Methylobacterium currus: one gene and its partner. The protein of the gene in region 1 interacts with the protein of each later gene in a pairwise test. Links are inferred from orthologs where the notes say so. Each region holds a gene or a part of one and is shown in the gene's direction. Other genes may lie near its edges. The genes, in order: tpiA and pepT.

Region 1 (11,347 bases):
CACCTCGGTCACCTGGGCGGTGTCGCCGCCGGCGACGATGAGCGTGAAGTCTCGCTGGCCGCCCTCGCGCAGGGACCAGTAGCGCACGTCCGGCTCGTCGCGCATCAGGTCCATGATCGCCGCTTCCACGTCGGCCTGCTTGCGCACCCGGGCGTTCTTCGGCGTCAGGTTGATGGTGAGGGTGGCGAGCCGCACCTCCTTCTTGCCCGGCAGCTGGCGGCCGCCATCGACGAAGACGGACTTGACCTCCGGCAGGGTGCGGATGCGCTGGGCGACCCGGTCGGTGACCGCGATCGTGTCCTCCAGCCGTGCGCCCGGAGGCAGCTCGACCACCATCAGGGTGCGGGCCGCGTCCTCCTTGGGCAGGAAGCCGGCGGGCAGCAGGCTGGTGGACAGGATGGAGGCCGTGAACAGCGCGAGACCGACCACCAGGGTCACGTATTTGTGCCGCACCGACCACAGCACGACCCGGTTGTAGGTCCGCATCACCGGACCCTCGCGCTCCTCGTGGTGGCCGTGGTCGCGCAGGAAATAGGCCGCCATCATCGGGGTGATGAGACGGGCGACGAGCAGCGACATGAACACCGCGGCCGCGATGGTGAGGCCGAACTGCTTGAAGTACTGCCCGGCGATGCCGCCCATGAACGAGACGGGGGCGAAGATCGCGATCAGGGTCGCGGTGATGGCGATGACCGCGAGCCCGATCTCGTCGGCGCCCTCGATCGCCGCGCGATAGGGCGACTTGCCGAGCCGGACGTGGCGGACGATGTTCTCGATCTCCACGATCGCGTCGTCGACCAGGATGCCGGTGACGAGGGTGATGGCGAGCAGGCTCACCGCATTGAGCGAGAAGCCCATCGCGCTCATCGCCCAGAAGGTCGGGAAGACCGAGAGCGGCAGGGCCACCGCGGCGATCAGCGTCGCGCGCCAGTCGCGCAGGAACAGGAACACCACGAGCACCGCCAGCGCCGCACCCTCCATCAGGCTGTGCATGGCGGATTCGTAATTGCCGATGGTGTTGGTGACCGAGGAATCGATCCGGTCGAAGCGGACGCCCGGATACTCCTTGGCGAACTCCTCGATCTTCTTGGCCACCACCTCGCCGACCGAGGCGTCGCTGGCGCCGCTCGCCCGCGAGATCGCGAAGGCGACGACCGGCTCGCCGTTGAGACGGGCGAAGGTGCGGGGCTCCTCGGCCCCGTCATTCAGGGTCGCGAGGTCGTCGAGGCGCACCTTGCGCCCGCCCGGCAGCACGATCGAGGTCGCGGCGAGCGTCTCCAGGGTCGAGGAGGCGGCCAGCGTGCGGATCGACTGTTCCTGGCCGCCGACCTCGGCCCGGCCCCCGGCCATGTCGGCCGAGGTCAGGCGCAATTGCCGGTTCACGTCGGCGGCGGTGATGCCGAGCGCCAGGAGACGGTCGGGCTTGAGGGTCACCCGCACCTCGCGGGCGACGCCGCCGAGGCGCTCGACGCCGCCGACGCCGCGCAGGCCCTGGATCTGGCGCGCCACCACGTCGTCGACGAACCAGGACAGGTCCTCTGGCGTCATCGCGGGCGCCGAGGCGCCGTAGACCATGATCGGCAGGCCGGCGATCTCGACCCGGTTGATGATCGGCTCGTCGATCGTCCGGGGCAGGTTCATCCGGATCTTGGAGATCGCGTCCTTGACGTCGTTGACCGCCCGGTCGGTGTTGACCTCCAGGCGGAACTCGATCGTCGTGGCCGAGGTGCCCTCGGTGATCGCCGAGGTGATGTGCTTGACGCCCTTCACCCCGGCCACCGCGTCCTCGACCCATTTGGTGACCTGGGTCTGCAATTCGCTCGGCGCGGCGCCGGCCTGCGTCACCGTCACCGAGACGATCGGCACGTCGATATTGGGGAAGCGGGTGATCGGCAGGCTGCGGAAGCTCACGAGGCCGAGAAGCCCGAGCACCAGGAAGAGCACGATCGAGGGGATCGGCTTGCGGATCGCCCAGGCGGAAATGTTCAGGCGCATCGTTCGGGCCCGGTCAGGATTCTATCGGGAGCCGGGCGTCAGGGACGCCCGGAATCTGTCTGGAGCCGGGCGTCAGGGACGCCCGGCCTCGGCGGTGGCGGGCAGGGCGGGATAGATCGGGCGCACCCGGTCGCCGTCGCGCAGGAAGCTGCCGGCCCGGGCCACCACGGCCTCGCCGGCCTTGACCCCGTCGCGGGCCTCGATGAAGCCCTCGGCCGAGAGGCCGGTGCGGATCGCTCTCGCCTCGACCCGCTCGCCGGACACCACCAGCACGGTCGGGCCCGACGGCCCGTAGACCACCGAGGCGAGCGGCACCGCGACGCCGGTGCGCCGCGCCGCCTCGACCGCTCCGCGGGCGAAGGCGCCGATGCGCAGGCGCGGATCGGCATCGAGCTTGATCCGGACCTTGCCGAGCCGCGTCGCCCGGTCGATCTCCGGATAGACCACCCGGACCTTGCCGGAGACCGCCACCGGCCCGTCCGTCGTGTCGAGGTCGAGGCTCGCGGGCGCGCTGGCGCGGAGCCGTGCGAGGCCGGTCTCCGGCACCTCGCCCTCGAGCTCGATCTCGCCGCGGGCGATCAGGCGAAAGAGCGGCTCGGCGGAGGCGCTCGCCGTGGCGCCGACCCGGGCGGTGCGGCGGCTGACGATGCCGCCCTCCGGCGCGCGGATCTCGGTGCGGGCGAGCTTCAGGTCGAGCTCGCTGCGCTGCGCCCGCGCCTGGGCGAGGTCGGCCTGCGCGATGGCAAGCCCGTTGCGGGCGGCCGAGAGCCGGCCCTCGGCGGCCTTCGCGGCCGATTCGCGCTGCTCCATCACCGCCGCGGTGGCGTTGCCGGTCTTCATCAGCGACTGGGCGCGCTCCAGGGAGAGCGCCGCCTCGACCTGTGCGGCCTCGGCCTGCACGATGGTGCTGCGCGCCTGCGCCACCGCGCCTTCCGCCCGCGCGATGGCGGCGGCGTTCTGGGCGAGCTGGGTGTCGATCATCTCGCGCGAGAGCCGCGCCAGCACCGCGCCCTTGGCGACCCGGTCTCCCTCCTCCACCAGCAATTCGGTGATGCGGCAGCCCTCGATCTCCGGCGAGACCAGGATCTCGTCCCGCGGCACCAGGGTGCCGGTGACGACGGCGCGCTCGACGATCTCGCGCTCGGCGGCCACCGCCACCGTGACGGCGGGCGCAGGCGCGGTCGTGGCGACGGGACCGGCCGCGGGCGGGGTCTCGGCGGCCCCCGCAGGGACGGCGATGAGGAGGGCGACGAGGGCGGCCGGGACGCCGGCGTGGCGACGGGGGCGGGTCATCGGGCGGGTTCCGGATGGGACGGCAGAGTGGACGGCACGGTGCCGGTCGGATCGAAGCGGCCCTCGAGCGCCGCCCCGATCAGGGTCAGCATGGCGTCGATGATCGGGCCGGGGGCGAAATCGGGGGAAAGGGCGCGGCGGACCATGATCCCGTCGGCCATCACCAGGGCGAGGCGGGCCACGGCCTCCGGGTCGGCGCCGGGCGCGCGCGGCGCGGCGCGCTCCTGGAACTGGCGGTAGAGGTCGGACAGGCGAGCGGACATCTCGCGCTCGAAGTCCCGGCAGATCGCCGCCATGGCCGGGTTGCGGGTCGCCTCGGCCCACATCTCCAGGCACAAAACGGCCTTCTCGGCCGGCGCCTCGGCGAGGTGGCGGCGGGCAAGGTCGGCGAAGGCCTGCATCATCTCCGGATGCGCCTCGATGCCCGAAAAGTCCTCAGCCACCGCCGCGCGGTCGCGCTCGGCGAGGCCGGCCACGATCGCATCCTTCGACGGGAAGTAGCGGTAGAGGTTGCCCGGGCTCATGCCGGCCTCCGCCGCCACGTCGTTCATCGTGGCGCGGTGGAAGCCGTGGCGCACGAAGCAGGCCTCGGCCGCATCGAGGATGCGGCTGCGGCGCTCCTCGACCGAATCGAGGCGGGCGGGGTTCGGTTGGGATGGCACGCGGGGGAGACCCTGAGAATGAACGTTCATTCTCTACACCCAAAGGGTCCGTTCCTGCAACGTTCGATCCTGTGCAACCTCCTCCGATCGGCAGGCGTTAACGGTCAGGATATCAGTCTTCAGCGGGAGGACAGTTTTCATGGCCATCTTCCAGGTCAGGCAGGCCGCGACCGGTGCCATCCTCTGGACCGGCGGCGCCGAGAACGAGCAGCAGGCCCTCGACGCGATGGCACGCGAGGCGGGCTACGCCGATTTCTCGGCGATTCCGGAATCGTTGCGCGGGGCCGGCACCAAGGTAGACCGCCTGAACCTCGGGTGAGCCGGGACACGCGCCCGATCGGTCACCGATGAGAAGCCGGGATTCGCGTCCCGGCTTTTTTCATGCGCGAACAAGGGTCGTGCGGAATGGTTAAGGAATAGTTTCCCGGGTTTCTCGCCGGTGTTTCGGGCGAATTCGCGGCCCGTTCGATGGCGATCACGTCACGGGACTCGACCCGGATTCCCGTCTCCGGCATGCGCCGGGACGGTCGTGCGGATTCGCGTCAGCTCACCACCTTCGTCTCAGTGGCATTCCGAGGCCGCACCGCGGAACCCGGGATCCGTGACCGCTGATGGTGCAGGATAAACCCGGCGCGCGATCCGTCTTGTTCTCCATATGGCGACGGTCATGGACCCTGGGCTCTCGCCTTTCGGCGAGCCCAGGGTCCACGGAAGACAGGCCCGCATGGGGGCCGACTGATTGATTGCTGCCGACGAGCGGACTTTCAAGTAATCCGCCCAATGATCGCCTCCCGGGCGGCCCGCGAGCCGGAGAGCCGCTTCTTCGCGCGCTCCAGCACCGCCGGCGGAGCCTCGGCCGGAGTCCCGGCGCCGAAGGGCGGGGCGGGCGCATATTCGAGGGCGAGCTGAACCGTCTCCGCCTCCTCGCGGCCGAGGAGTTCGGCCACCACCGCGAGCCCGAAATCGATGCCCGAGGTCACGCCCCCGGCGGTGATCAGGTTGCCGTCGCGCACCACGCGGTCCTGGACCGGCACGGCGCCGAAGCGGGCGAGGAAGTCGTGCGCGTACCAGTGGGTGGTGGCCCGCCGTCCGGTGAGCAGCCCGGCCGCGCCGAGCACCAGGGCCCCGGTACAGACCGAGGTGAGGTAGCGGGCCTCCGCCGCGCGGGCGCGCACGAAGTCCAGCACCTCCTCGTCCTCGAGCAGCGCGTTGACCCCGCTGCCGCCGGGAATGCAGAGCACGTCGAGGGGAGGGCAGGTCTCGAAGGTCGCGGTCGGCACGAAGGGCAGCCCGGTCGCCGAGCGCAAGGGCTCGCCATCCTTCCAGATCAGGTGAACCGCGCTGTCCGGCACAGAGGCGAAGACCTCGTAGGGACCGGTGAGGTCGAGCTGCTGGACCTGCGGGAAGACGAGGATACCGAAGCTGAGCGACACGATGCGGGCCTCCCGTGTGGGCGGCAGGATCGTACGCCGAGGGGTAGGGTGCAAGGGGGCGGATGGAGGGCCGCCGATGGACATCGCGGGAGGACGCGGCGCTCGCCCTCTTTCCCGGCCCGGATGCGGTCATCGCCGTCGCAGCTTGCGACCGTCCCGGCCGGGATCACCCTCCCGCGCGGCCCCGCCCTCCTCCGCAAGGGGCCGCCTCGGCCGGCATGCGGGCGGCGCGATCGATCCTCCAGGGTCTCCTGCGCTTCCCGCTTGATCCGTGCGGAGCACGAGAGAGCGTGTTTCTCCCCCTTACACCCCGGAGAGGAGGAATGCGCCCGACTGTGCGGGTCGCCGTTCACGCGGATCGAGGACGGCTGCTTCGAGCGGAGCCTCGATCTGGTCCAGCGGCCTACCCGCGCCTACTGCCCCCGCCGCGCCTGCGCGGCGAACCGCACCGCCTCCTCCGCCGCCCGGAACAACGCCTTGGCCTTGTTGACGCATTCCTGCTGCTCGGAGGCCGGGTCGGAATCGTGCACGATGCCGGCGCCGGCCTGGACGTGCATGCGGCCGTCCTTGACGATGGCGGTGCGCAGGACGATGCAGGTGTCCATCTGGCCGTCGGCGCCGAAATAGCCGATGCAGCCGCCGTAGGGCCCGCGCTTCTCGCGCTCCAGCTCGTCGATGATCTGCATCGCCCGCACCTTCGGGGCGCCCGAGACCGTGCCGGCGGGGAAGCCCGCGGCGAGCGCCGAGAGGGCGTCGTGCCGGGGATCGAGGCGGCCCTCAACGTTCGACACGATGTGCATGACCTGGCTGTAGAACTCGAGGAAGAACGAATCCGTCACCTGCACGCTGCCGATCTCGGCGACGCGGCCGACATCGTTGCGGCCGAGATCGAGCAGCATCAGGTGCTCGGAGCGCTCCTTCGGGTCGGCCAGCAGCTCCTCGGCGAGCGCCCGGTCCTCCTCCGGCGTCGCGCCGCGGCGGCGGGTGCCGGCGATCGGCCGGATCGTCACCGCGCCGTCGCGCACCCGCACCAGGATCTCGGGCGAGGAGCAGACGATCTGGAAGTCGCCGAAATCGAGGTAGCACAGGAACGGCGCCGGGTTGACCCGGCGCAGGGATCGGTAGAGCGCCAGCGGGCTCAAGGTGAACGGCGCCTCGAAGCGCTGCGACAGCACCACCTGGAAGATGTCGCCGGCGGCGATGTACTCCTTGGCCCGGGCGACCATGCCGAGGAAGTCGTCGGGCGCGATGTTCGAGACCGGGGCGGGGGCGGGAATCTCGGTCGGGTTCTGCCGCGCCTCGACCGGCAGCGGGCCCTCCAGCGCGTCGGCGGCGCGCTCGAGCCGCGCCAGCGCGGCCTCGTAGGCGGCGCGCGCCGGCACACCGGCGACGGGGCGGATCGGCGCCACGAGGGCGATCTCGTCGCGCACCGCGTCGAAGATCACCATCACGGTCGGGCGGACCAGGATCGCGTCCGGCACCCCGATCGGATCGGGATGGGGCGCGTCGAGCCGCTCCATCTCCCGCACCATGTCGTAGCCGAGATAGCCGAACAGGCCGGCCGCCATCGGGGGCAGGCCGGGCTCGGGCGGGATCGCGCTCTCGGCGATCAGCGCCCGCAGGCTGTCGAGGGGCGCCGACTCTTCGGCTGAGAAGCGCGTGAGGTCGGGCGCGCCCGCGCGCTCGGCCCGGCCCTGGGTGCAGCGCCAGATCAGGTCGGGATCGAGCCCGATCATCGAGTAGCGGCCACGCACGGCGCCGCCCTCGACCGATTCGAGCAGGAAGGCGGCGCCCTCGCGCCCCGCCTTCAGCTTCAGGAAGGCGGCGACCGGCGTCTCGAGATCGGCCACCAGGGTGGCGCGCAGGAGGACCGGGCGGCCGGCCTCGTAGGCCGCGGCGGCGGCCTCCGGGGAGGGGGCGACCAGCACGGGATCAGTACTCGCCGCCGATGGCGCGGCGGAAGGCGCCCTCGTTGACCGAGACGCCGGCCTGCTTCTGCACGTCGGCGATGTACTGGGCCAGGATGTCGTCGGCGAGCGCCGTGCGGTACTGCCCCTCCACGGCGACCGCGCCCTGGGCGGTCGGCACGAAGGCCGGCACCGTGGCGCTCGTCACCCGGAACACCACCCGGGCCGTCCCCTCGCCCGAGGCCGTGCCCGACTTGGCGACCGGCGTCGCGAACAGGCGGGCGACGCTCTCGGTGGTGAGGCCATCGCGGCCACGGCCGCGGGCGATGTCGGTCGCGGTCCTGGCCTCCTGGCCGAGGGACTTCGCCACATCCTCGATCGCCTCGCCCTTGTCGAGCCGCTCGGTCGCCTCGCGGGCCTTGGCGGCGAGCCGGCGCGAGACCTCGTCGGCCTTCCACTGCGCCACCACGGCGTCGCGGACCTCCGCCAGCGGCTTGTCGTGGGCCGGGTCGATCTTGGTCACGTCGTACCAGACATAGCCGCCGGAGCGGGTGCGCAGGGCCTCGTTGTCGGCGCCCATGTCGCTGCGGACGATCGCCGCGAGGGTCGCGTCCTTGTCGGGGATCGCGTCGACCGGCTTGCCCTGCGGGTCGCGGCCCTGCGCGTCGACGGCCGGCACCGTGACGAGGGCGAGGCCCTGCTCGCGGGCGATGTCGGCCAGCGGCTTGGCGCCGGCGCGCTGGTCCTCGATCGCGTCGTGGACCTTCTCCAGCCCGTCCCGGGCCTTGTCGAGGGCGACCTCGGACCGGACCTCGCCCGCCACCTCCTCGAACGGCTTGCGGGCGCCGGGCTGCACGGCGGTCACCCGCAGGAGCACCGTGCCGAACCGGCCCTTGACCGGCTCGCTCACCGCGTTCGGCTCGGCCGCGAAGGCGGCCTCCGCGACGGCCGGGTCGAACAGCTCGGACTTGGCGAAGGTGCCGAGATCGAGCGCCTTGGCGTCGAGGCCGCGCTCCGTGGCGACCTGGTCGAAGGTGACCTCGTTGCTGCGGATGCGGGCGAGGGCCGCCGCCGCATCGGCGTCGTTCGGGAAGACGATCTGCTGGATCGACCGCTTCTCGGGCGTGCCGAAGCGGCTCCTCTCGGATTCGTAGCGGGCGCGGGCCTCGGCTTCCGGCACGGCGTCGGGCTTGGCCAGCGTCGCCGGATCGAGGACGAGCAGGTTGACGCTGCGATATTCGGGGGCCCGGAACGCGCTCTTGCGCTCGGTGTAGAAGGTGTTCACCTCCTCGTCGGTCGGGGCCGGGATCTCGCCCGCGGCCGAATCCGGCAGGGTGAAGTAGGACGCGGCCCGGCGCTCGGCGGTGTAGCGGTGGATCGCCTCGCGGGCGGCGAGCGGCACCGGCAATTCGGCGGTGATCGCGTCGGCGAGCTGGAGGCGGGCGGCCACCGCGCGCTGCTCCTGCACGAAGCCCTGCTCGGTCAGGCCGGCCTGGCGCAGCGTATCGCGGAAGGTGGCGACGTCGAAGGCGCCGTTCGGGCCCTTGAAGGCCGGCTCCTCCTGGATCAGCCGCACCACCGCGGAATCGGGGATGCGAAGCCCGAGGTCCTTCGTCTTCTGGTCGAGGGAGGCCTCGGTGATGAGCTGGGCGAGCACCTGCCGGTCGAGGCCGAGCGCCCGGGCCTGGTCCGGCGTGATCGGCCGGCGGCTCTGGCGCGACAGGCGCTGGAGCTGGTTCTGGTAGGCGGTGCGCAGGGCTTCGGCCGGGATCTGCGTGCTGCCGACGGTCGCGACCGCGTTGCTGCCGCCCCCGCGGAAGATGTCGCCAATGCCGAAGATGGCGAGGCCCGCGATCAGGAGGCCGAACACCACCGTGACCACGATCTTGCCGAGCCAGCTCTGGCTGGCGGCGCGGAACCCCTGGAGCATCGCGATCCTCGAAGAAACCCGTCTAAGACATCCTGCGGGCGCCTCCCGCGGGGGGACGCCCGGATCCGGCCGCGATACCGCATAAGCGCCGCAAGGCAAAGAGCGGCGCCCCCGCCGTTTGCCGCCCGGTGGCGGACCTGTTACCCGGCAACGCTTGTCCGAGATCGCCTGTCCGGGATCGCTTGTTCAAGATCGGGGGAGACACATGACGACCGAACGGCCGCGCCCGCTGGTGGCGGGCAACTGGAAGATGAACGGCCTCCGGGCCTCGCTGGCGGTGGCCGAGGCCGTCCGCGACGGCCTCGATGCGGGGTTGGCGCAGCGGATCGACGTGCTGGTCTGCCCGCCCGCGACCCTGGTCGGCGCGGCGGCCGCGGCGCTGAAGGGCTCGGCCGTGCAGGTCGGCGGCCAGGACGTGCATGACGAGGCCAGCGGCGCCTATACGGGCGACGTCTCGGCCGAGATGCTGGCCGATCTCGGCGCCACCTACACGATCGTCGGCCATTCCGAGCGCCGGGCCCGTCACCACGAGAGCGACGCCGAGATCCGTGCCAAGGCGCTCGCCGCCCGCCGCGCCGGGCTGAAGGCGATCATCTGCGTCGGCGAGACCCGCGCGGAGCGCGAGGCCGGCCGGACCCTGGAGGTCGTGCGCGGCCAGCTCGCCGGCTCGCTGCCCGACGGCGCCACCGCGGCCGACACGGTGATCGCCTACGAGCCGGTCTGGGCGATCGGCACCGGGCTGACCCCGACGGTGGACGACGTCGCCGCGGTGCACGCCCTGATCCGGCAGGAGCTCGCGAGCCGGCTCGGTGCCGAGGGGGCCAAGGTGCGGATCCTCTATGGCGGTTCGGTGAAGCCGTCGAACGCCGCCGAGCTGATGGGCGTCGCCAATGTCGACGGGGCGCTGGTCGGCGGGGCGAGCCTGAAGGCCGAGGATTTCCTCGGCATCGCGGCGGCGTATCGCTAAGCCGATTTCGCCAAGGCGGTTGCCGGGTTCGCGATGCAAGTCCGCGACAAGGCAAGAACTTCGGCAGGCCTGCGTTGTGGCAAGCCTGCCGAGGGCGCCGCCCGGTCCCGTCGCGATCTGACAAGGCCCCCGGCCACATCCCCGGGGAGCGCCTGAGCGGGATCGTCAGCTCTCCTCCGCCTCCAGGCCGACCGGGGGACCCGGGCGGGTGGCGCCCGCGATGATCGCCTCCCAGGTCTTGCCCCGGGCCCGCAGGAAGTCGATCGAGGGGCCGTCCGGGTTGCCGTAGACCCGGATCGTCCGCGCGGCGATGCGGCTGCGGTACGGCTCCGGCGTCAGGCTCTTGTAATGGACGGCGAGGCGCCGCCTCTCGGCGTGCACGTCCCGGGCGATGGCTTCGGGCGACAGGCCCTCGCGCCTCAGGGCGGCGGCGCGCTCGGCCAGGCCACGCACCGCGGCCTCGTAGCGGTCGCGCAGGCTCATCCGCCGGCGCCCGCGGCGAGCGGCGCGTCGCAGGACCGTGCCGCCGCCCAGGCCACGGCGAAGCCCGGATGGACGACGAAATCCACCCCCTCCCGCCGGTACCAGCCGTTCACCGCCGGCAGGTGGCCTCGTCCGTGGACGGCGATCGTCACGAGGCTCAGGATGGTCGCGGGACCATCCGCCGGGCCGTGCGCCCGCAGCGCGGCCGGACTCATCGTGCCCTGCGCCGCGAAGGCATCGATCAGCGCGAGGGAGCGATTCTCCGGGACCACCCGCGCCCGGACCCGGATCTGCCGGCGCGCCCGATAGGCCGCCGCTGCCCAGTCCATTCTGAGTCCCGCCTCCCCGATGTCTCGCACCCGGGAGCATCGGCGGCCCGGGGGCGATGTCAAGGTCCCGCGCCGGCGCAGCCGCGCAATCCCTGGCGCCTCACCCGGCGACGAGGCCCGCCCCGGCGGCGGGCGGCAGGGGCACGCCCGGCGGGGACCACGCCATCGCGTAATGCGGCGGGCGCACCGCCGTGACCCGGAAGCCCAGGCGCTCGTACAGGGCCCGCCCGTCCGTGGCGCCGACCATCGGGGTGGACAGGGTGATCGGCAGGCGCACCCGTTCGGCCGCCGCCTGCAGGCTGCGGACGAGATCGGTGCCGATGCCCTTGCCGCGGGCCGCGGCCGCGA
Region 2 (11,476 bases), 1.7 Mb from region 1 along the record:
CATGTTCGTCTCTGTGGAGATCTCCGCCGATCTCGGGCGCGAGGGCACGACGCTCCCGGCTAGCGCCGTGCAGCAGACCGAGGACGGACCGGTGGCCTTCGTGCGCACGGCCGACGACCGGTTCGAGAAGCGGATCCTCACCCTCGGGGTGCAGCGGGCCGACTGGGTCGAGGTGACGGAGGGGGTTGCGCCCGGCGAGACGGTGGCGACGCAAGGCAGCTTCGGCCTCAAGGCGATCCTGCTGCGCAGCCTCCTCGGCGCGACGGATTGAGGGTGTCATGACGGCCTGGTTCGCCCTCCTGATCCGCCGCCGCTGGCTCGTGCTGGCGGTGGCGCTGGCGGCGGCCGCCGGCGGCCTCGTCAACCTGCGCGGCCTGTCGATCGACGCGGTGCCGGACATCTCGCCCAAGCAGGTGATGATCCTGACGCTCTCGCCCGGGCTCGGGCCGCTCGAGGTCGAGCGCCTGGTGAGCTTCCCCGTGGAGAGCGCGATGGCGGGTGCGCCGGGACTCGCCGGCATCCGCTCGACCTCGCGCTTCGGCGTCTCGGCGGTCTACGTCACCTTCGACGAGGCGATGCCGGTCACCGAGGCAAGGGCCCAGGTGTTCCAGCGCCTGCCCCAGGCCAAGGCGATGATGCCCGCCGGCATCGGCGACCCGCAGATGGGGCCGATGGCGACGGGCCTCGGCGAGATCTACCAGTTCGAGCTGCGCGGGCCGGCCACCTCGCCGATGGAGCTCAAGCGCCTCCTGCAATGGACGATCGCGCCGCGGCTCAAGCTCACCCCCGGCATCGCCGACGTGAACATCTATGGCGGCCAGCTGCCGACCTACGAGGTCCGGGTCTCGGCCGAGAGCCTGCAGCGCTATGGGGTGACGCTCGGCCAGGTCTACACGGCGCTGTCCGAGAACAACCTCGCCCGGGGCGGCGCGTATCTCGAGCACAACGACCAGCAGGAGGTGATCCGCGGCCTCGGGCTGGCGACGGGCCCGGAGGACATCGCCCGGATCGTGGTGGCGACCAATCCCGGCGGCGTGCCGGTGACGGTCGCGAGCCTCGGCGAGGTGGTGGAGGCGCCGAAGGTCCGCCTCGGGGCGGTGAGCCGCGACGCCGCCGGCGAGACGGTGGTCGGCATCGCCATGATGCAGCAGGGCGAGAATGCCAGCGCCGTCGTCGAGCGGGTGAAGGCGACGATCGAGGAGCTGCGCCCGCTCCTGCCCCCCGGCATCGCGATCGTGCCCTATTACGACCGCTCCGCACTGGTCGAGCGCACGATCCGTACCGTGGCGCACAACCTCGTCGAGGGGGCGGTGCTGGTGATCGTGGTGCTGCTCCTGCTGCTGGGCAACCTGCGGGCCGGGCTGGTGGTGGCGGCCGCGATCCCGCTCTCGATGCTGCTCGCCTTCGCGGGCATGCGGGTTCTCGGCCTGTCGGGCAACCTGATGAGCTTAGGGGCCATCGATTTCGGCCTCATCGTCGACGGCGCGGTGGTGATGATCGAGACCATCCTGCGCGCCCGCGGCGAGCACCCGGAGCGCCCGGCCCACGCCGTCATCCGCGACGCCGCGGCGGATGTGGCGAAGCCCGTGATGGTCGCGGTGGCGATCATCATCCTGGTCTACCTGCCGGTGCTGGCGCTGGAGGGCGTGGCCGGCAAGATGTTCCGGCCGATGGCGCTCACCGTGATCCTGGCGCTGGCCGGCTCGCTCCTCCTCACCCTGACCCTGATGCCGGCGCTCGCCGCCCTGGTCCTGTCGGGGCGCGGGATCGGCGAGCGCGAGACCCGCCTCGTCCACGGGATGCGGCGCGTCTACACGCCCGTCCTGCTCGTCGCCGAGCGGCGGGCCGGGACCACGGTCCTCGTCACGCTGGCGCTGTTTGCCGGCAGCTGTGTCCTCGCCACCCGGCTCGGCGGCGAGTTCCTGCCGAAGCTCTCCGAGGGCTCGGTCGTCGTCACATCGGAGAAGCTGCCGGGCATCAACCTCGACGCCTCGCTCAAGACGATGCGGCGGATCGAGGCGGTGCTGAAGTCGTTCCCGGAGGTCAAGCGGGTGGTCTCGCTCACCGGCAGCGCCGAGATCCCGACCGACCCGATGGGCGTCGAATCGACCGACAGCTTCGTCACGCTCGCCGAGCCCAAGACCTGGACCACCGCCCAGACGCAGGACGGCCTCGTCGCGGCGTTCGGCGAGCGCCTGCGCCAGGAGGTGCCGGGCGTCGCCTACGCGTTCTCGCAGCCGATCCAGATGCGCATGGACGACCTGCTGGAAGGCGTGCGCGGCGACGTGGCGATCAGCCTCTACGGCGACGACCTCGCCGTCCTGAAGGACAAGGCCGATGCCATCGTGCGGGCGGTCTCCGGCGTGCCGGGCGCGAGCGACGTGAAGGCCGAGGCCCAGGCCGGCATGCCGGCCCTGTCGATCCGGGTCGACCGGGCGGCGGCCTCCCGCTACGGGGTCAGCGCCAGCGACGTCCTCGACGTCGTCGAGGCGATCGGCGGCCGGCCTTCGGGCTCGGTCTACCGCGACGACAACGCCATCACCGACATCGTGGTGCGGCTCTCCGGTCCCGACCGCGCCGATCTCGAGCGGGTGCGCGCCCTGCCGGTGGGGCGGGGCAAGACCACCGTGCCGCTCTCCCTCGTCGCCTCGGTCGAGGTCGCGACCGGCCCGGCCCAGATCAGCCGCGAGCGGCTGCAGCGCCGCATCTCGGTCCAGGCCAACGTGCGCGGACGCGACGTGCAGAGCTTCGTCATTGACGCGCAAGGAGCCGTGAAGGCGCAGGTGAGCCTGCCGCCGCGCTACTCGCTGGTCTGGAGCGGCCAGTTCCAGAACCTGCAGGAGGCGACCGCCCGGCTCGCCGTGGTGGTGCCGGCGGCGCTCGCGGCGATCCTGGTGCTGCTGGTGGTGCTGTTCTCCGACATCCGGGTGGCGGGCCTGATCTTCCTCAACGTGCCGGTGGCGGCGACCGGGGGCATCCTGGCGCTCTATGCCCGCGGCCTGCCGTTCTCGGTCTCGGCGGCGATCGGCTTCATCGCCACCTTCGGCATCGCGGTGCTGAACGGCGTGGTGCTGATGAGCACCCTGCGCGACCTCGAACGCGCCGGCCTCTCCCCGCGCGAGGCCGCGACCGAGGCGGCGGAGCGCCGCCTGCGCCCGGTCATGACGACGGCCCTCGTGGCGACGCTCGGCTTCCTGCCGATGGCGCTCTCGACCAGCGCCGGCGCCGAGGTGCAGCGCCCGCTCGCCACCGTGGTCATCGGCGGGCTCGTCACGGCGACGCTGCTGACGCTGGTGGTGCTGCCGGCCCTGTACCCGTACGTGGCGCGGCTGCGCTGGCCGTTCGGAGGTTCGGGGCCGTCCGACGAAGACGAGGCGCGGGCTCCCCCTCTCCCCGCGGGCGGGGAGAGGACTTCACCCCCCTTGTCGGGGACGAAGTGAGCGCAGTCGAAGCCGGTGCGAGGGTGAGGGGGTCTCGACGCGTGAGGCTTCTCCGGAAACACCCCCTCACCCTCGCCCTGCGGGCTTCCTGAGCCCCGATCGGAGCTCAGGCCCCTCCCCGCCCGCGGGGAGAGGAGAGGTTCCGCGCCCCTCCTTGCCGACCAGCCCCGCATGTCCTGGGAGCGGACCAGCCGTGACCCGTTCCCCGCAGAACCGGCGCGACTCCGCACCCGAACCGCTCTACTTTCCCGCCCGCATCGGAGAAGCGCAGGATGATCCAGCTCTTTGCCTGGGACACGCCGAACGGCCGCAAGATCAGCGTCGCGCTGGAGGAGATGGGGCTGACCTACCGGGTCGAGCCGGTGGACATCACCAAGGGGCGGCAGTTCGAGCCGGACTTCCTCGCCATCAGCCCGAACAACCGCATTCCGGCGATCGTCGATTCGGAAGGTCCCGACGGGGCGCCGATCTCGGTGTTCGAATCCGGTGCGATCCTGGTCTACCTCGCCGAGAAGACCGGGCGCTTCCTGCCGGCGAGCGGGCGCGGCCGGGTCCAGGCGATGGAGTGGCTGATGTGGCAGATGGGCGGCTTCGGGCCGATGCCGGGCCAGGTCCACCACTTCCTGACGGTCGACGAGACGGACCGCGCCTACGGGCTCGAGCGCTACCAGAAGGAGACGCGCCGGCTCTACGGCGTGCTCGACAGGCGCCTGGCCGAGGGGGACTTCGTCGCCGGCGACCTCTCGATCGCGGATTTCGCCATCCTGGCCTGGGCCTGGCGCCACGCCCGGCACCGGGTCGACCTCGCCGATTACCCGAACGTGAAGCGCTGGTACGATGCGCTGATGGCACGGCCCGCGGTGCAGCGGGGCTTCTCCGTGGCGCTGAGCTGATGAGGGGATCCGACGACATGGTGGACGAGACCGGCCTCCGGGCCCAGTTGGTCGAGCGCTTCGTCCGCTACCTCGCGGTGGCGAGCCAGAGCGACGCCCGGGCCACCACCCTGCCGAGCACGCCGGGCCAGCGCGCCCTCGCCGAATTGCTGGCCGGAGAGCTTCGCGACCTCGGCCTGTCCGACGTGGTGCTCGACGAGCGCGCGATCCTGACGGCGCGCAAGGCCGGCACCCGGCCCGGCGCCCCGCCGATCGGCTTCATCGCCCATCTCGACACCGTCGATGTCGGGCTTTCGGCCGAGATCCACCCGCAGGTGCTGCGCTTCGACGGCCAGGATCTCTGCCTCAATCGCGACCAGGACATCTGGCTGCGGGTCGCCGAGCATCCGGAGATCGCCCCTTACGCCGGCGAGGAGGTGATCGTCGGCGACGGGACCAGCGTGCTCGGGGCCGACAACAAGGCGGCGATCGCCGTGCTGATGACCCTGCTCGCGACCCTGACGCCGGAGGATCCGCACGGCGACATCTGGGTCGCCTTCGTGCCCGACGAGGAGATCGGCCTGCGCGGCGCCAAGGCGCTCGACCTCGCGCGCTTCGCGTGTGACTTCGCCTACACGATCGATGCCTGCGCGCTGGGCGAGGTGGTGATCGAGACCTTCAACGCGGCCGGCGCCGAGATCGTGTTCACGGGCGTGAGCGCCCATCCGATGTCGGCCAAGGGCGTGATGGTGAACCCGATCCTGATGGCGCACGACTTCATCAGCCGGTTCGACCGGGCCGAGACGCCGGAGAACACGGACGGGCGCGAGGGCTACATCTGGTTCAACGGCCTCCAGGCCCATTCCGGCGAGGCCCGCCTGCAGGCGATGGTCCGCGACTTCGATCGTGACCGCTTCGCCGCCCGCAAGGCGCGCCTGCACGCGGCGACGGAGGAGATCGCCGCCCTCTACCCGACCGGCCGGGTCGAGTGCCGGATCACCGACACCTACGGCAACATCCACGACAGCCTCGGCGACGACCGCCGGCCGGTCGATCTCCTGTTCGCCGCGCTGAAGGCTGAGGGCATCACGCCGAAGCAGATCCCGATGCGCGGGGGCACCGACGGCGCGGCCCTCTCGGCCCGCGGCCTGCCGACGCCGAACTACTTCACCGGCGCCCACAACTTCCACTCGCGGTTCGAGTTCTTGCCGGTGTCGGCCTTCGCGGCCTCGTGGCGGGTGACGCGGCGGATCTGTCAGTTGGCAGCGGATTAGGTCACCGCGCCGCTGGCGCGAAGAGCCCCAGGAACAGCGGCCGGGCATAGAGGTCGGCCGCATTGTCCGGCGTGACGCCCGGCACCCAGGCCGGCAGCTCGGCGGCGGCGTTCACCATGCTGGAGACGAGCTGGGCGGCGATGCCGGCATCGTGCGGCCGCACCGAGCCGTCGACCATGCCGTCGACGAGGCAGAAGCCGAAGCGCTCGGTCAGCCGGTTCATGGTGCGCCGCGTCTCGGTGCGCAGGGCCTCCGGCAGGGCGCTGAAGGCGGTGACGCGCAGGAGCGGCCCGCCGGGCCCGAGCTGGCTGCGCACCAGCGTCGCCGAGGCGGTGCAGATTCGGTCCCAGCCGCTGCCGCCGTTTGCATCCGCCGCGTCCTGCACCGCCCGGATCTGCGCGAAGCTGCGGGCGAAGCAATTGGCGACGAGGTCGTCCTTGTTGTCGTTGTGGTGGTAGAACGACCCCTTGGTGACCTTGAGGAGGCCGGAGATCTTCTCCACCGAGGCGCCGCGATAGCCCTGCTGGTTGATGAGGATGGTGGCGGCACGGAGGAACGCCTCCGGCGAGACCTCGCTCTCCTCCGGCGGCGCCTGTTCGGGCAGGAGGACCGGGCGCCACTCCGAGCCCGGGGCCGCGAGGCCGCTCGTGAGGAGGTCGGCCATGCGGACGCCGGCCCGGGCATAGTCCCGCGGCTCGTAGCGGTGGATCCACAGCCGGGTCGAGTGGATCACCGAGAGCAGCAGGTGGGTGCGGGCGTTGCGGTCCTGCCGGTCGAGGCCGTCGTCGTCGAACAGGCCGCGCAGGCGGCGGAAGAGCGCGTTGTAGGCGGAGAAGACGCTCTCGGCCTGGGGGGCGGGGAGCGCCCGCACGTCGTTGAGCACGGCGATGTCCGGTTCCTCGCCCGCCGCCATCGCGGCCCGGTGGGCGACCGCGAGGTCGAGGAGCCGGGCGAGCCGCGCCGGCCCGTCGGGCGCCGCCTCGGCCCGGGCCACCAGCCCGTCGAGCACCCCGATCGTGTGCAGGAAGCAGGCCGCCGCCAGATCCTCCTTGCGACGGTAATAGTAGGTCACGCTGTTCGTCATCAGCCCGACGCTGCGGGCGACGTCGGCGAGCGTCGTGCCCTTCACGCCGGCCTCGTTGATCAGGGCGGCGGCGGCGTGGAGGATCGCGTCGCGCTTCTGGGCGTAGCGCCGGGTCTGGCGCGGCGCCGCGTCGGGGGCGGGCACGGTCTCGGGATCGAGGCTGCGGGGCATCGGGGGATTGAGCACTGTCACGGCTCCCCTGACAAGCCGGTGATTACGCACCCATGCCGTAATGCTCCCGGTACCAGGCGACGAAGGCCGGGATGCCCGCCTCCAGCGGCGTCGCCGGCACGTAGCCGACGAGGTCGCGCAGGAGGTCGGTGCTCGCCTCGGTCCGCTCGACGTCGCCGGGTGGCAAATCGCGCAGGTGGCGCCGCGCCGTCCGGCCGAGGGCCTGTTCCAGGGCGTCGAGCATCGCCGCGACGCTCACCGGCCGGCCGCCGCCGATATTGACCATCCGGTAGGGCGCGACCGGGCTCAGGGTATCGGCCGCCGAGACGCCTCCCGAGCCGGGCGGGGGAGGGGGGGCGTCGATCAGCCGAGAGATGCTCTCGACGAGATCGTCGATATAGGTGAAGTCCCGCACCGCCCGGCCGTGGTCGTAGACCTCGATCGGCTCGCCGGCCAGGATCTTTCGGGTGAACAGGAACAACGCCATGTCGGGCCGGCCCCACGGCCCGTAGACGGTGAAGAACCGGAACGCGGTGGTGGGGATCTTCCAGAGGTGGGCGTAGGAATGCGCCATCGCCTCGCCGGCGATCTTCGAGGCGGCGTAGATGGTGAGCGGCCACACCGCCCGGTCGGTCTCGCGGAACGGCACCGTCCGGTTGCCGCCATAGGCCGAGGAGGTCGAGGCGAAGAGCAGGTGGCGCACCGGATGCGCCCGGCAGCCCTCCAGCACCTGGAAGGTGCCCACCACGTTGCCGGAGACGTAGGCCTCCGGGTGCTCCAGGCTGTAGCGCACCCCTGCCTGGGCGGCGAGATGCACCACCATCTCCGGCCGCGCCTCGGCCATCAGCGCCATGAAGGCGCCGGGCTCCTCCAGCAGGAAGGCGTGCGACGAGAAGCCGGGCAGGCGCTCGAGCTGCGCCAGCCGGGCCCGCTTCAGGGCGACGTCGTAGTAGTCGGTCAGCCCGTCGACCCCCACCACCTCGTGGCCGGCCCGGAGCAGGCGCCGGGCGAGGTGGAAGCCGATGAAGCCGGCCGTGCCTGTCACGAGGAAGCGCATGGCGGGTCCCTGGCGCGGGCCTGAACGTGCCCGCCCCGGGCGGTTACACCGATGGGGGGCGGGTTGCCAGCCCGGTCGCGCCTCGGAACGGATCCCTCAGAAGACCTGCCGCAAGCCCCAGTACAGGACACCCGCCAGCGTGATCGCCGCCGGCAGGGTCAGGATCCAGGCGAGCGCCAGGTTGCGCACGGTCGTCCTCTGCAGGCCGGTGCCGTTGGCCCACATCGTGCCGGCGACGCCGCTCGACAGGATGTGGGTGGTCGAGACCGGCATCCCGTAGGCCTCGGCGAGGCCGATCGTGCCGGCGGCGACCGCCTCGGCGGAGGCGCCCTGCGCGTAGGTGAGGTGCTGCTTGCCGATTCGCTCGCCGACCGTGACGACGATCCGCTTCCAGCCCACCATCGTGCCGAGGCCGAGCGCGAGGGCGACCACGACCTTGACCCAGGTCGGGATGATGCGGGTGCCGTCGTCGAGGGTGCGCTGGTAGTCCTTGAGGGTCTTCTGCTCGGCGTCGGAGAAGGGCGAATGCTCGCCGGTGAGGAGCCGCACCGCGTCGCTGGCGAGATACATGTCGTTGCGCAGGTTCTGCGTCGCCTCCGCCGGCACGTGCCGGATGGCGCCGTAGTTCTTCACCTCGGCGGCGATGTCGTCCGCGAGCCCGGCGAGCGCCGCGACGGCCTCCGGCGCGGCGAGGGCTTTGGCCGGCGCCTCCGCCTTCAAGGTCTCCCCGATCTTGGCCCGGGCGCCGGCGGCGTCGGGCACGGCGGCGGAGCCGGCGTGGTCGCGAAACACCCGGCTCGCGGCTTGTGAGCCCTGCACGAAGGCGGGCGTGCTCGAATCCGGCATGGTGCGGTTGAGCGCGTAGGCCGTGGGGGCGGCGCCGATCAGGATCAGCATGATCAGGCCCATGCCCTTCTGGCCGTCATTGCCCCCATGGGCGAAGGACACGCCGGTGCAGGTCAGGATCAGGAGGCCCCGGATCCAGAGCGGCGGCGGCGCATCGCCCTCGGGCGCGCGGTAGAGGTCGGGCCGTCGCACCTTGAGCACGAGGAGCAGGAGGGCGGCGCAGACGAAGCCGACGATCGGGCTGAACAGCAGCGACTCGAGGACGTTGGCCGCCTGTCCCCAGGCCACGCCCGAGGCGGCGTGGCCCGGCGCCATCAGCTGGTTGGCGAGGCCGACGCCGATCACCGAGCCGATCAGCGCGTGCGAGGAGGAGTTCGGCAGGCCAAGCGCCCAGGTGCCGAGGTTCCACACGATCGCCGCGAGCAGGAGCGCGAAGATCATCGCATAGCCGGCGCCTGAGCCGACCTGAAGGATCAGCTCCACCGGCAGCAGCGTCACGACGCTGTAGGCCACCGCCCCGGTCGAGGCCATGACGCCGAGGAAGTTGAACGCGCCCGACCAGATCACCGCGGCGAGGGGCGGCATCGAATGGGTGTAGATCACGGTCGCCACCGCGTTGGCGGTGTCGTGGAAGCCGTTCACGAACTCGAAGGCGAGGGCGATGAGGAGGGCGAGGCCGAGCAGCGCGAAGGCCCCGAGGGCCAGCGGCGGCTGGCCGGCCTCCTGCATGTCGGCGACGAGGTTGTAGCCTCCATAGGCGAGCCCGGCGGCCAGCACCGCCAGGAAGCCGATCGTCGCCACCGGGTGCACGCCGTGGTCGAGGCGAGGACCGGAGCGGGCGTGACCATGCGCCGCGCCGGTGCGATCGGGGGCGAGGGCGGCATCGGACATGCTGGACTCGGGGCACACTCGTGGCGTCACGGATCCAGCAAGGATAAGGCGCCCAGATGGCAAGTCGATGACGCCGCAGGGGATGGGCCGGAGCCGCCGCGGACACGTCCGGGCTGTCGAAAACCACACGTAAATGCTTAGGGGGCTTGCGTTCTGCGAGACGCAACCCCAAATTCATACGATCACCGCTGCCCCTGCGACGCGTGTGCGCACGGGTCCCAAGGGCCGCGGATCTCATGGGTGGAGAATCCGGTGACGGACCTGCCCTCCACGAACCGGCCCGGTGCCCTTCTGGTCGAGGGTGACGGAAGGCCAGCGAGTCAGTACCCGATGAACCAGCTCGTGCGCATGTCGCATATCGTGACCGCAGACGCCGTCGAGGAGCCCTCCCCGAGCCTCCGGGTTCCGTTCGCCCAGTCGGGCGCCTTCGTCTGCAAATTCATCATCGGCGAACCCAACGACCGTGCGGTCTGCTGCGGTGCGCCGGTGCAGGACGGCAAGAGCTGGTGCGCCTTCCACCGCCGGATCGTCTTCGAGCCGACCCGGCCGGGGCGGCTGCGATAGCAGAGACCGGCCGGGACCGCTACCCCGTCCCGCGTCGTTTTTCTCCCGCCCTTCTCAGGCAGCCCGACCGTAGATCGGGAAGGCCTCCTGCCGGCCGCGCAGCGGCTGGCGGCTGACCTCGCGCCATTCCGCGCCGGAGACGCGCGCCGCATCGAGCGCGGCCTGCGACACCAGCGTGGTGGTGCCGAAGGTCTTGGTCGCCTGTTCGAGCCGGGCCGCGACGTTGACCGCGTCGCCGAGCACGGTGAATTCGAGCCGGTCGTCGTCGCCGACCACGCCGACGAACACCTCGCCGCAATGCACCCCGATGCCGATCCGCACCGGGGCTTCGCGCTGGCCCGCATTCCACTCGGCCACCAGCCCCTCCAGCCGTCCCGCGAAGGCGATGGCCTGGGCGGCGGCGTCCGCCCGCGCCTCCGGCACGCCGAACACCACCAGGGCGCCGTCGCCCATGAACTTGTCGATCACGCCCCCGGTCTCCCGGGCGGCCTGGGCGACGCAGCGCCGGAACCCCGTCACCAGGAGGGCCACCGTCTCGGGATCGGCCCGCTCGGCGATCGCGGTGGATCCGCGCATGTCCACGAAGGCGATGGCCGCGTGGCGCCGCTCGCCGAGCCGCAGGCCGCCGCCCCGCTCCAGTCCGCCGCGCTCGAGGAGGGGCGCCAGCTCCGCCGGCAGGAAGCGCGACAGGGCCGCCCGCCGCGCCGTCTCGCGTAAGGCGAGGACCGCGAGCAGCGCCATGATGCCGACCGACACGACGCTGCCGATTCCGACCAAGGCCTCGATCCGGTGGGCGTGCCGCTGGTAGCCCACCAGCAGGTCGTCCTCCTGGGCGCGCATCGACTCGATGATCCGGCGGATCCCGTCCATCTCCGCCTTGCCCTCGCCGGCCCGCACCAGGGCCAGCGCGCCGTCCCGGTCGCCGGCGCGGTCGAGGGCGAGCGTCCGGTCGAGCTCGGCGAACTTGCGGTCGATGGCGGGGCGGAGCGCGCGGAGGCGGGCCTCCTGAGTCGGGGAGGCGCGCAGCTCCGCGTCCAGCACCGGCAGCTCCGCGGCGATCCGGGCCTGCCCGGCGGTGTAGGGCACCAGGAAGGCCGGATCGCCGGTGAGCAGGTAGCCGCGCTGCCCGGTCTCGCTGTCCAGGAGGTCGGCCAGCACCTGCATCAGGGTCCGGTCGACCGTCAGCGTGTGGGTGATGCGGTGCTGGACGCTGCTCTGCCAGGCGAGCAGCACCCCGTTGGCGGACCCGACCAGCAGCAGCAGGGCCGCCCCCGCGG

What was found.
Region 2: the proteins of tpiA (region 1) and pepT interact in binary tests that used the Escherichia coli proteins (3 or more experiments, as listed by UniProt). The link is inferred for Methylobacterium currus from one-to-one orthologs.

The regions. Positions count from the first base shown.
Region 1 is NZ_CP028843.1:847,778-859,124, forward strand. Bases 8,523-11,306 are described here. They hold tpiA (triose-phosphate isomerase), read left to right. Parts: upstream 8,523-9,425; coding sequence 9,426-10,187; downstream 10,188-11,306. Other genes in these bases: DA075_RS03885 (peptidylprolyl isomerase), read right to left, coding at 8,523-9,220; DA075_RS03895 (cell wall-binding protein), read right to left, coding at 10,353-10,670; DA075_RS03900 (hypothetical protein), read right to left, coding at 10,667-10,999; DA075_RS03905 (GNAT family N-acetyltransferase), read right to left, coding at 11,100-11,306. Outside these bases: DA075_RS03855 (efflux RND transporter permease subunit), read right to left, coding at 1-1,995; DA075_RS03860 (efflux RND transporter periplasmic adaptor subunit), read right to left, coding at 2,068-3,288; DA075_RS03865 (TetR/AcrR family transcriptional regulator), read right to left, coding at 3,285-3,950; DA075_RS03870 (hypothetical protein), read left to right, coding at 4,090-4,269; DA075_RS03875 (DJ-1/PfpI family protein), read right to left, coding at 4,715-5,383; trpE (anthranilate synthase component I), read right to left, coding at 5,797-7,311; more of DA075_RS03885, read right to left, coding at 7,316-8,522; more of DA075_RS03905, read right to left, coding at 11,307-11,347. UniProt on the Escherichia coli protein: Involved in the gluconeogenesis. Catalyzes stereospecifically the conversion of dihydroxyacetone phosphate (DHAP) to D-glyceraldehyde-3-phosphate (G3P).
Region 2 is NZ_CP028843.1:2,556,356-2,567,831, reverse strand. The notes cover bases 3,556-6,468. They hold pepT (peptidase T), read left to right. Parts: upstream 3,556-4,350; coding sequence 4,351-5,586; downstream 5,587-6,468. Other genes in these bases: DA075_RS12150 (TetR/AcrR family transcriptional regulator), read right to left, coding at 5,588-6,468; DA075_RS12160 (glutathione S-transferase family protein), read left to right, coding at 3,713-4,333. Also shown: DA075_RS12170 (efflux RND transporter periplasmic adaptor subunit), read left to right, coding at 1-271; DA075_RS12165 (efflux RND transporter permease subunit), read left to right, coding at 279-3,440; more of DA075_RS12150, read right to left, coding at 6,469-6,856; DA075_RS12145 (NAD-dependent epimerase/dehydratase family protein), read right to left, coding at 6,885-7,898; DA075_RS12140 (inorganic phosphate transporter), read right to left, coding at 7,995-9,635; DA075_RS12135 (GcrA family cell cycle regulator), read left to right, coding at 9,966-10,199; DA075_RS12130 (CHASE3 domain-containing protein), read right to left, coding at 10,254-11,476. UniProt on the Escherichia coli protein: Cleaves the N-terminal amino acid of tripeptides.